DNA from 3 places in the Pseudomonas sp. LS1212 genome. Region 3 is predicted to be linked to each of the others. Evidence: riboswitches for the same ligand, from Rfam matches in the RefSeq annotation. Region 3 holds a riboswitch; each other region holds the start of a gene.
What was found. A riboswitch is a leader RNA that binds a small molecule or an ion and turns the genes downstream of it on or off. The one in region 3 is predicted to bind cobalamin.

Region 1 (2,254 bases), 1.1 Mb from region 3:
TCGTCGCCTTGGTGAGCCTTTACCCCACCAACTAGCTAATCCGACCTAGGCTCATCTGATAGCGTGAGGTCCGAAGATCCCCCACTTTCTCCCGTAGGACGTATGCGGTATTAGCGTCCGTTTCCGAACGTTATCCCCCACTATCAGGCAGATTCCTAGGCATTACTCACCCGTCCGCCGCTCGCCACCAGGTACAAGTACCCGTGCTGCCGCTCGACTTGCATGTGTTAGGCCTGCCGCCAGCGTTCAATCTGAGCCATGATCAAACTCTTCAGTTCAATACTGCTTGGGTTTTGAGAAAACCCTAAACTTGGCTCAGCAATCTCAAAATGAACTATATGATTGCTCATGTAGCCACTTGTGATGCTGATAATCTTTCTGACTATCAGTCTGAGCTCACAAGCACCCACACGAATTGCTTGATTCAGTTGTTAAAGAGCGGTTGGTTGATTCTTTCGTCTCAACCGAGGTGCGCATTTTACGCTTTCCTCTGTCTCTGTCAAGCGTTTATTTTCAGAAGTTTTTCGATTTTCTCGTTTAACTTCAAACACTTGACTCGCTTCGATCTCTCGTTGCGGGAGGCGAATTCTACAGCGTTTCAAACCGTTGTCAACGACAAAAATGATGGCGGTTGCCAAGCCCTGCTCTTGCAGCTTCTGCAGCTACTTACTGAAAGCACTCTATATAGTCAGCGTTGCACTGTTCGGTTTAAACCAGGGTCGCGATGTCGCTCGGCTCAAATACTTCTAATCCGCACATGGGCCCCCCTTGGGCAGCATGATCGACTACCATGCCGCCGCCGGTTTCCAAATGGGATTAATAGGGAATCCGTGGTGCTTATGCAGCATCAAACGGAACTGCCCCCGCAACTGTAGGTGCTGAGCCTGCTCCTGAACTGCCACTGGGATTGCTTCCGGGAAGGCTGGAGCCAGGCGATGACGCATCAGTCAGGAGACCTGCCGGCCAAGCAAATCACTAACCGGCGGGGTGTCCGGGAAGGACATCCTTGCCGCGCGCGTCACCTCGGTGACCGGCCTTGCACTGCTCCTGCGGCAGCGTTCGATGATGTGTTTCCAGACTGTACACCCCCGCTCCGCGTACGCTTCAAATGGAGATTGCATCATGCTGCTGCCCCGCTTTGCCGCCCTCATCACGGGTCTGGGTCTGTCCGCCCTCGCCCATGCGGCCCCTACCCACTATCCCCTGACTGTAGAGAACTGCGGCAGCACGCTGACCTTCCAGCACGCACCAGGCCGTGCAGTGACCATCGGCCAGGCCGGCACCGAAATGCTCTATGCCCTGGGGCTCGGCGACAAGCTGGTCGGCACCTCGTTGTGGTTCAACGATGTATTGGCCAAGTACAAGGCACAGAACGACAAGGTCGAACGCCTGGCCGATAACGATCCAAGCTTCGAGGCAGTGATCGGCAAACGTCCGGAGCTGGTGGCAGTGCAGCTGGAGTGGATGGTCGGCCCGCAGGGGGCGGTCGGCACGCGCGAGCAGTTTCACGAACTTAAGATCCCGACCTACCTGATACACCAACTGCCTTGCCCGGTTGATGCCAGCCATGCCCAAAGATGATGCCGATGTGCAGGTGAACACGCAAGTCAACGTTCTGTCCGAAAAAGACGCTGCAATTCGCTTCGCCTTCGCTTTACCCAAGGCAGCGCATGAAGCTGGCATTAGCCCGCAGGAAGCCTGCAAGGCCCCACGCTGGCAGTCGCCGGACACCCTACCCGGACAGCATGCCCCTTGTCCTGCCTGAACCCGTAGACGATCCTGACCGCACCCGCTGGGCAGAAGAGTTATCCCTGACGGATGAGCAAAGGCGCGACAACGCCGTGGTCCGGCAAACCCATAGTGGCAACCTTGAAAGCTATGCCGGCTCAGCCGCCGAGCAGGCGCTGGCGCGTCGTCGTAGAGAGCTACTCTAGGCGTCGCCAGCGAGAACTAGAAAATGCATGAATGGAGTGAGCGTGTGGGATCAAAGCGGACCGTCGCGTACTAACGTGCCGCATAACCGGCTGCCAACTAAGAACAGTATAGTCGGCAGTCCGGGCTGATGTAACTGTTAGGCAGTTACGGTGGGCAATACTTCGCTTTTTGTCACCCCACCTTGGCTACAGTATCTTTTCCAAAGCTTTAGCCTGTTTGATCCAGTCTTTCACCAATTCAAAGGTGGGTGCCCTACCTACCAATTTGATTTTCTTTTGTTCAATCAATTCCTCCAACTCAGAGTGCAATTTTTCTGGCC
Region 2 (2,254 bases), 2.2 Mb from region 3:
AGTGGGCTGATCGGTTACGTCTACCGTGATGCTGCCGGTATTTCCCTGCCGCGCTCTACCCGTGAAATGATCGGCCTGCGCGCTCCCGAAGTCGGGCGCGATGCGCTGCAATCCGGCGACCTGGTGTTTTTTGCCACCAACGGCGGGTCGCAGGTCAGCCATGCCGGTATCTACGTCGGCGAAGGGCGCTTTGTCCACGCGCCGGCCACTGGTGGTACGGTACGCCTGGATTACCTGTCCAATGCCTACTGGCAGAAGACCTACCTCAACGCCAAGCGCGTCCTGCAGCCGACCAGCCTGGCGCGTAACCCCTGACAAAGGGAGGCCGGCATGACCGCCCAAACGCTCTACCTGGACGACGCGCTGTACCACTACCTGCAGGACGTCTCGCTGCGCGAAACACCGCTGCTGCAACAATTGCGAGCCGAAACCCAGGCGATGCCCATGGCGCGTTGGCAGGTTGCGCCCGAACAGGGTCAGTTCCTGGCCTTGCTGGTGCGCTTGATCGGGGCGCAGCGGCTGCTTGAAGTCGGCACGTTCACCGGTTATAGCGCCCTGTGCATGGCTCAGGCGATGCCGGCGCAGGGGCGATTGATCTGCTGTGATCTTCCGGGAGACTACAACCAGACGGCCCTGCGTTATTGGCAGCAGGCGGGGGTGGCCGACAAGATCGATCTGCGCCTGGCGCCGGCATTGGACACCCTCGCACAACTGGAGGGGCAAGGTCAGGGCGGCAGTTTCGACCTGATCTTCATCGACGCCGACAAGGCCAACTACCCGGTTTATCTGGAATACGCCTTGCGTCTGCTGCGGGTTGGCGGCCTGGCCATTTTCGATAACACATTATGGAGCGGTCGGGTGCTGCAGAGCGAACCCGACAGCGCCGATACCCGGGCCATCCAGGCGCTCAATCGCGCCTTGAAGGATGACTCGCGCGTCGATCTTTCGCTCTTGCCACTGGGCGATGGCCTGACCCTGTGCCGTAAACGCTGAGCGTCACCGGGCAGCCGTTACCCGCCAGATTTTGTTGCCCACGTCATCGGCCACCAATAATTGACGCTCCATCCCCAACCCTCTAACCTTCGCGACTTGTTCCAGGTGCTCTGCAATCGTTTCGGTTGCCGGAGTGAAACAGGGAAGCCGGTGGGCGTGCATGGCGCGCGATTCCGGCGCTGCCCCCGCAACGGTAAATGAGTCAAGGTCGCGCAGTGGCCACTGGATGCGGTTCGGGTCCGGGAAGGCGTGTGACCTGGGTGTGCGCACCCCACTCATGAGCCCGGAGACCGGCCTGAAACATCCCACGGCATCACGCAGCCTGACGCGCGCCGGGCCCGATCCGGGCACGGCCGCCGCACGCTGCGTCTGCTTTGATCCATCCATCTGTCGCGCGGGTGAGAGCGGCATTGACGATTTCCTGCCACCAGGCCAGGGCTGGCGCCCCGTCTGTCGTGGTGCTTCGTCGATGCCGGCCATCTGCGCGTTAGCGGAGAGCTGCGATGACTGAAACCACCGAACGTGATGAGCGCCATGTGGCGCGCATGCTGCGCAAAAAGGCCGTGATCGACGAGCGCATTGCCAATGCGCCGAACGAGTGTGGGTTGTTGCTGGTATTGACCGGCAACGGCAAAGGCAAGAGCAGCTCCGCTTTCGGCATGCTCGCCCGGGCCATGGGCCACGGCATGCAATGTGGTGTCGTGCAATTCATCAAGGGCCGCACCAGCACCGGTGAAGAGCTGTTCTTCCGGCGCTTTCCAGAGCAGGTTCGCTTCCATGTCATGGGCGAGGGTTTCACCTGGGAAACCCAGGATCGCCAGCGCGATATCGCCGCGGCCGAAGCAGCCTGGGCGGTGGCCCGCCAGTTGCTGAGCGATCCGTCGATCAGTCTGGTGGTGCTCGACGAGCTGAACATCGCCCTCAAGCACGGCTACCTCGACCTCGATCAGGTGCTCGGCGACCTGCAGGCACGCCCACCCATGCAGCATGTGGTAGTGACCGGCCGCGCCGCCAAGCCCGAAATGATCGAACTGGCCGATACCGTCACGGAAATGGGCATGCTCAAGCACGCGTTCCAGGCCGGCATTCGTGCCCAGAAAGGCATCGAACTATGAGTGATGCGCGTCATTGCCCGGCGGTGTTGATCGCCGCGCCGGCTTCCGGCCAGGGCAAGACCACCGTGACCGCCGCACTGGCCCGCTTGCACCGTAACCAGGGGCGCAAGGTGCGGGTGTTCAAGTGCGGCCCGGACTTCCTCGAC
Region 3 (2,254 bases):
GTCTCCTGGCTTGCTGTGTGCCGATCGCTTTCGATCGGCGAGCCCGACGCCTTCCCGCATCAGTGCAGTGGCATTGTCGGATCTTTCACGGCTTACAGTTGCGGGGGCAGCCGCGGCATTGGACCGCGTTCCCGTCTTAGCTCCGGCTTGAAGGCTGGAGAACCTCGAATGGGCAAGGCTACGCAGTGGTTGCGGGTTGGTCAATCGCATCTGTCGAGTTGATTGCGCGGCGGGGCTCCCTGTCCGGCGCACCTCGATCGGCGTAGCCGCTGCCGCCAGGCTGCGCTGGGGCCGCAAGGCCCCCTGGCAATCTCAAGATCCTGCGCCTGCTTCGCACGCGAGCGCAGCCTTCGGCAGCGGCTACAAAGGTGTGAACAGGCGCATACCCAAGCAACCAACACCCCACATGCCATTTGACGCCCCCCACCCACCCATGCTCTCCTACGCGGATTCGTTTGGGTGCCCTTCACAGGGTGAAACGGGAAACCGGTGCGTCAGGTGCTACTACACTACCTGGCAAGTCCGGCGCTGCCCCCGCAACGGTAAGCGAGAGAAGAATCAGATCCACTGTGCCAGCTGTCCGGCATGGGAAGGTGATTCTTGCAGGCTTGAGCAACACGCCAGCCCCTCGCAAGCCCGGAGACCGGCCCAGACCATACCTGACAAACCCGCGGTGGGCGGGCGCTGTTGATACCTCTGCGAGCTCGCGCGCAGGGGTTCTTCGCGCTTGGCCGCCTCGATCACCACAAGAGGGAAGCGCCATGCCCATCACTACCGCCAGCCACTCAGCCGTCGTCACGTCCACCCAGACCCAACGCCTGGTCGTCGCCATATGCGCCTCCGTGCTCGGCATCTGCCTGGTCTATTTCGCCGGTTTCTCGCACATCGAAGCCGTTCACAACGCCGCGCATGACACCCGTCACAGCGCCGCTTTCCCGTGCCATTGAGAACAGCCAACATGATCAAGCGCATTGCCCGGACTGCAGGCTTTACCGGCCTGCTCGCCGCCCTGCTGTTGACCCTGCTGCAAAGCTTCTGGGTCGTCCCGCTGATCCTGCAAGCGGAAACCTATGAAAATGCGGCCCCTGCCGTCGAAGCACACGAGCATGCCGACGGCGCTGCGGCCGGGCACAGCCACGATGCCGAAGCCTGGGCGCCGGAAGATGGCTGGCAGCGCCTACTTTCCACCACTGGCGGCAACCTGGTGGTCGCCGTCGGCTTCGCGCTGATGCTGGCCGCGCTGTATACCCTGCGTGCACCCGGCCGCACCTCCGAAGGCGTGCTGTGGGGGCTGGCCGGTTTCGCCGTGTTCTGCCTGGCGCCAAACCTGGGCTTGCCGCCGGAGCTGCCCGGCACTGCCGCTGCAGACCTGGCCCTGCGCCAAACCTGGTGGGTCGGGACTGCCGCTTCCACTGCCGTGGGCCTGGCGCTGATCGCGTTCGGCAAGAACTGGCTGCTCAAGGTCCTGGGCGCAGCGATTCTGGTGGTGCCGCATTTCATCGGCGCACCGCAGCCTGAAGTGCATGAAAGCCTGGCCCCCGAAGCGCTGGAATCGCAGTTCCAGATCGCATCCTTGCTGACCAATGCCGTGTTTTGGGTTGCACTGGGCCTGATCAGCGCCTGGCTGTTTCGTCGCAAAAGCCAGGCCTGATGAGCCTGGCCGGCCGTTCGCAGGTCCTGGTGGCCGGCTTCGGCTGCCAACGCGGTTGCTCGGCCAGCGAGCTGGGCGCCCTGCTTGACCGGACGTTGCTGCAATACCGGCTGCAGCGTTCGGCGCTGACCGGCCTTGCCAGCATCGACCTGAAATGTCAGGAGCCCGGGCTGCTGGCATTGGCCGAGCAACTCGGTTTGCCACTGGTGTTTTTCAGCTCGGCTGAACTGGCCCGCTTCGAGCCGCAACTCAACCATCGGTCTACCCTCGCCCATCGCCATACCGGTTGCTTCGGCATCGCCGAAAGCTGTGCGCTGGCGTTGGCCGAACAGCTGGGCGGCTGCTCAGCCGAACTGAAAGCACCGCGCTGCACATCTGCTCGCGCCACACTGGCATTGGCTGCTCCCCGGCAAAATATTCGATAATCTCCCTCTAGCACGCGTCGGCTACTTGAGTTTTTTTCAAGCAAAACGCGTTTCCAGGCTTTTTCAGGATTCTCCAATGACGGTCTACTTTATTGGTGCAGGCCCCGGCGACCCGGAGTTGATCACGGTCAAGGGGCAACGCCTGATCCGCACCTGCCCGGTGATCATCTACGCCGGC

Region 1: it holds a riboswitch for cobalamin, as region 3 does, so the genes downstream of both, NVV94_RS15400 (ABC transporter substrate-binding protein) here and NVV94_RS10160 (CbtB-domain containing protein) in region 3, are expected to answer to the same signal.
Region 2: it holds a riboswitch for cobalamin, as region 3 does, so the genes downstream of both, cobO (cob(I)yrinic acid a,c-diamide adenosyltransferase) here and NVV94_RS10160 (CbtB-domain containing protein) in region 3, are expected to answer to the same signal.

The regions. Positions count from the first base shown of each region.
Region 1 is NZ_CP102951.1:3,300,250-3,302,503, forward strand. Features, by position in the region: rRNA gene NVV94_RS15395 (16S ribosomal RNA) at 1-278, opposite strand, end outside; cobalamin riboswitch at 784-979, shown strand; partial or broken gene NVV94_RS15400 (ABC transporter substrate-binding protein) at 1,123-1,536, shown strand; gene NVV94_RS15405 (hypothetical protein) at 1,671-1,934, shown strand; gene NVV94_RS15410 (DUF4332 domain-containing protein) at 2,121-2,254, opposite strand, start outside.
Region 2 is NZ_CP102951.1:4,343,081-4,345,334, reverse strand. Features, by position in the region: gene NVV94_RS20230 (C40 family peptidase) at 1-315, shown strand, start outside; gene NVV94_RS20225 (class I SAM-dependent methyltransferase) at 331-993, shown strand; cobalamin riboswitch at 1,080-1,307, shown strand; gene cobO (cob(I)yrinic acid a,c-diamide adenosyltransferase) at 1,497-2,108, shown strand; gene NVV94_RS20215 (cobyrinate a,c-diamide synthase) at 2,105-2,254, shown strand, end outside.
Region 3 is NZ_CP102951.1:2,166,720-2,168,973, reverse strand. Features, by position in the region: cobalamin riboswitch at 1-182, opposite strand, end outside; cobalamin riboswitch at 441-667, shown strand; gene NVV94_RS10160 (CbtB-domain containing protein) at 762-947, shown strand; gene NVV94_RS10155 (CbtA family protein) at 959-1,651, shown strand; gene NVV94_RS10150 (cobalamin biosynthesis protein) at 1,651-2,076, shown strand; gene cobM (precorrin-4 C(11)-methyltransferase) at 2,153-2,254, shown strand, end outside.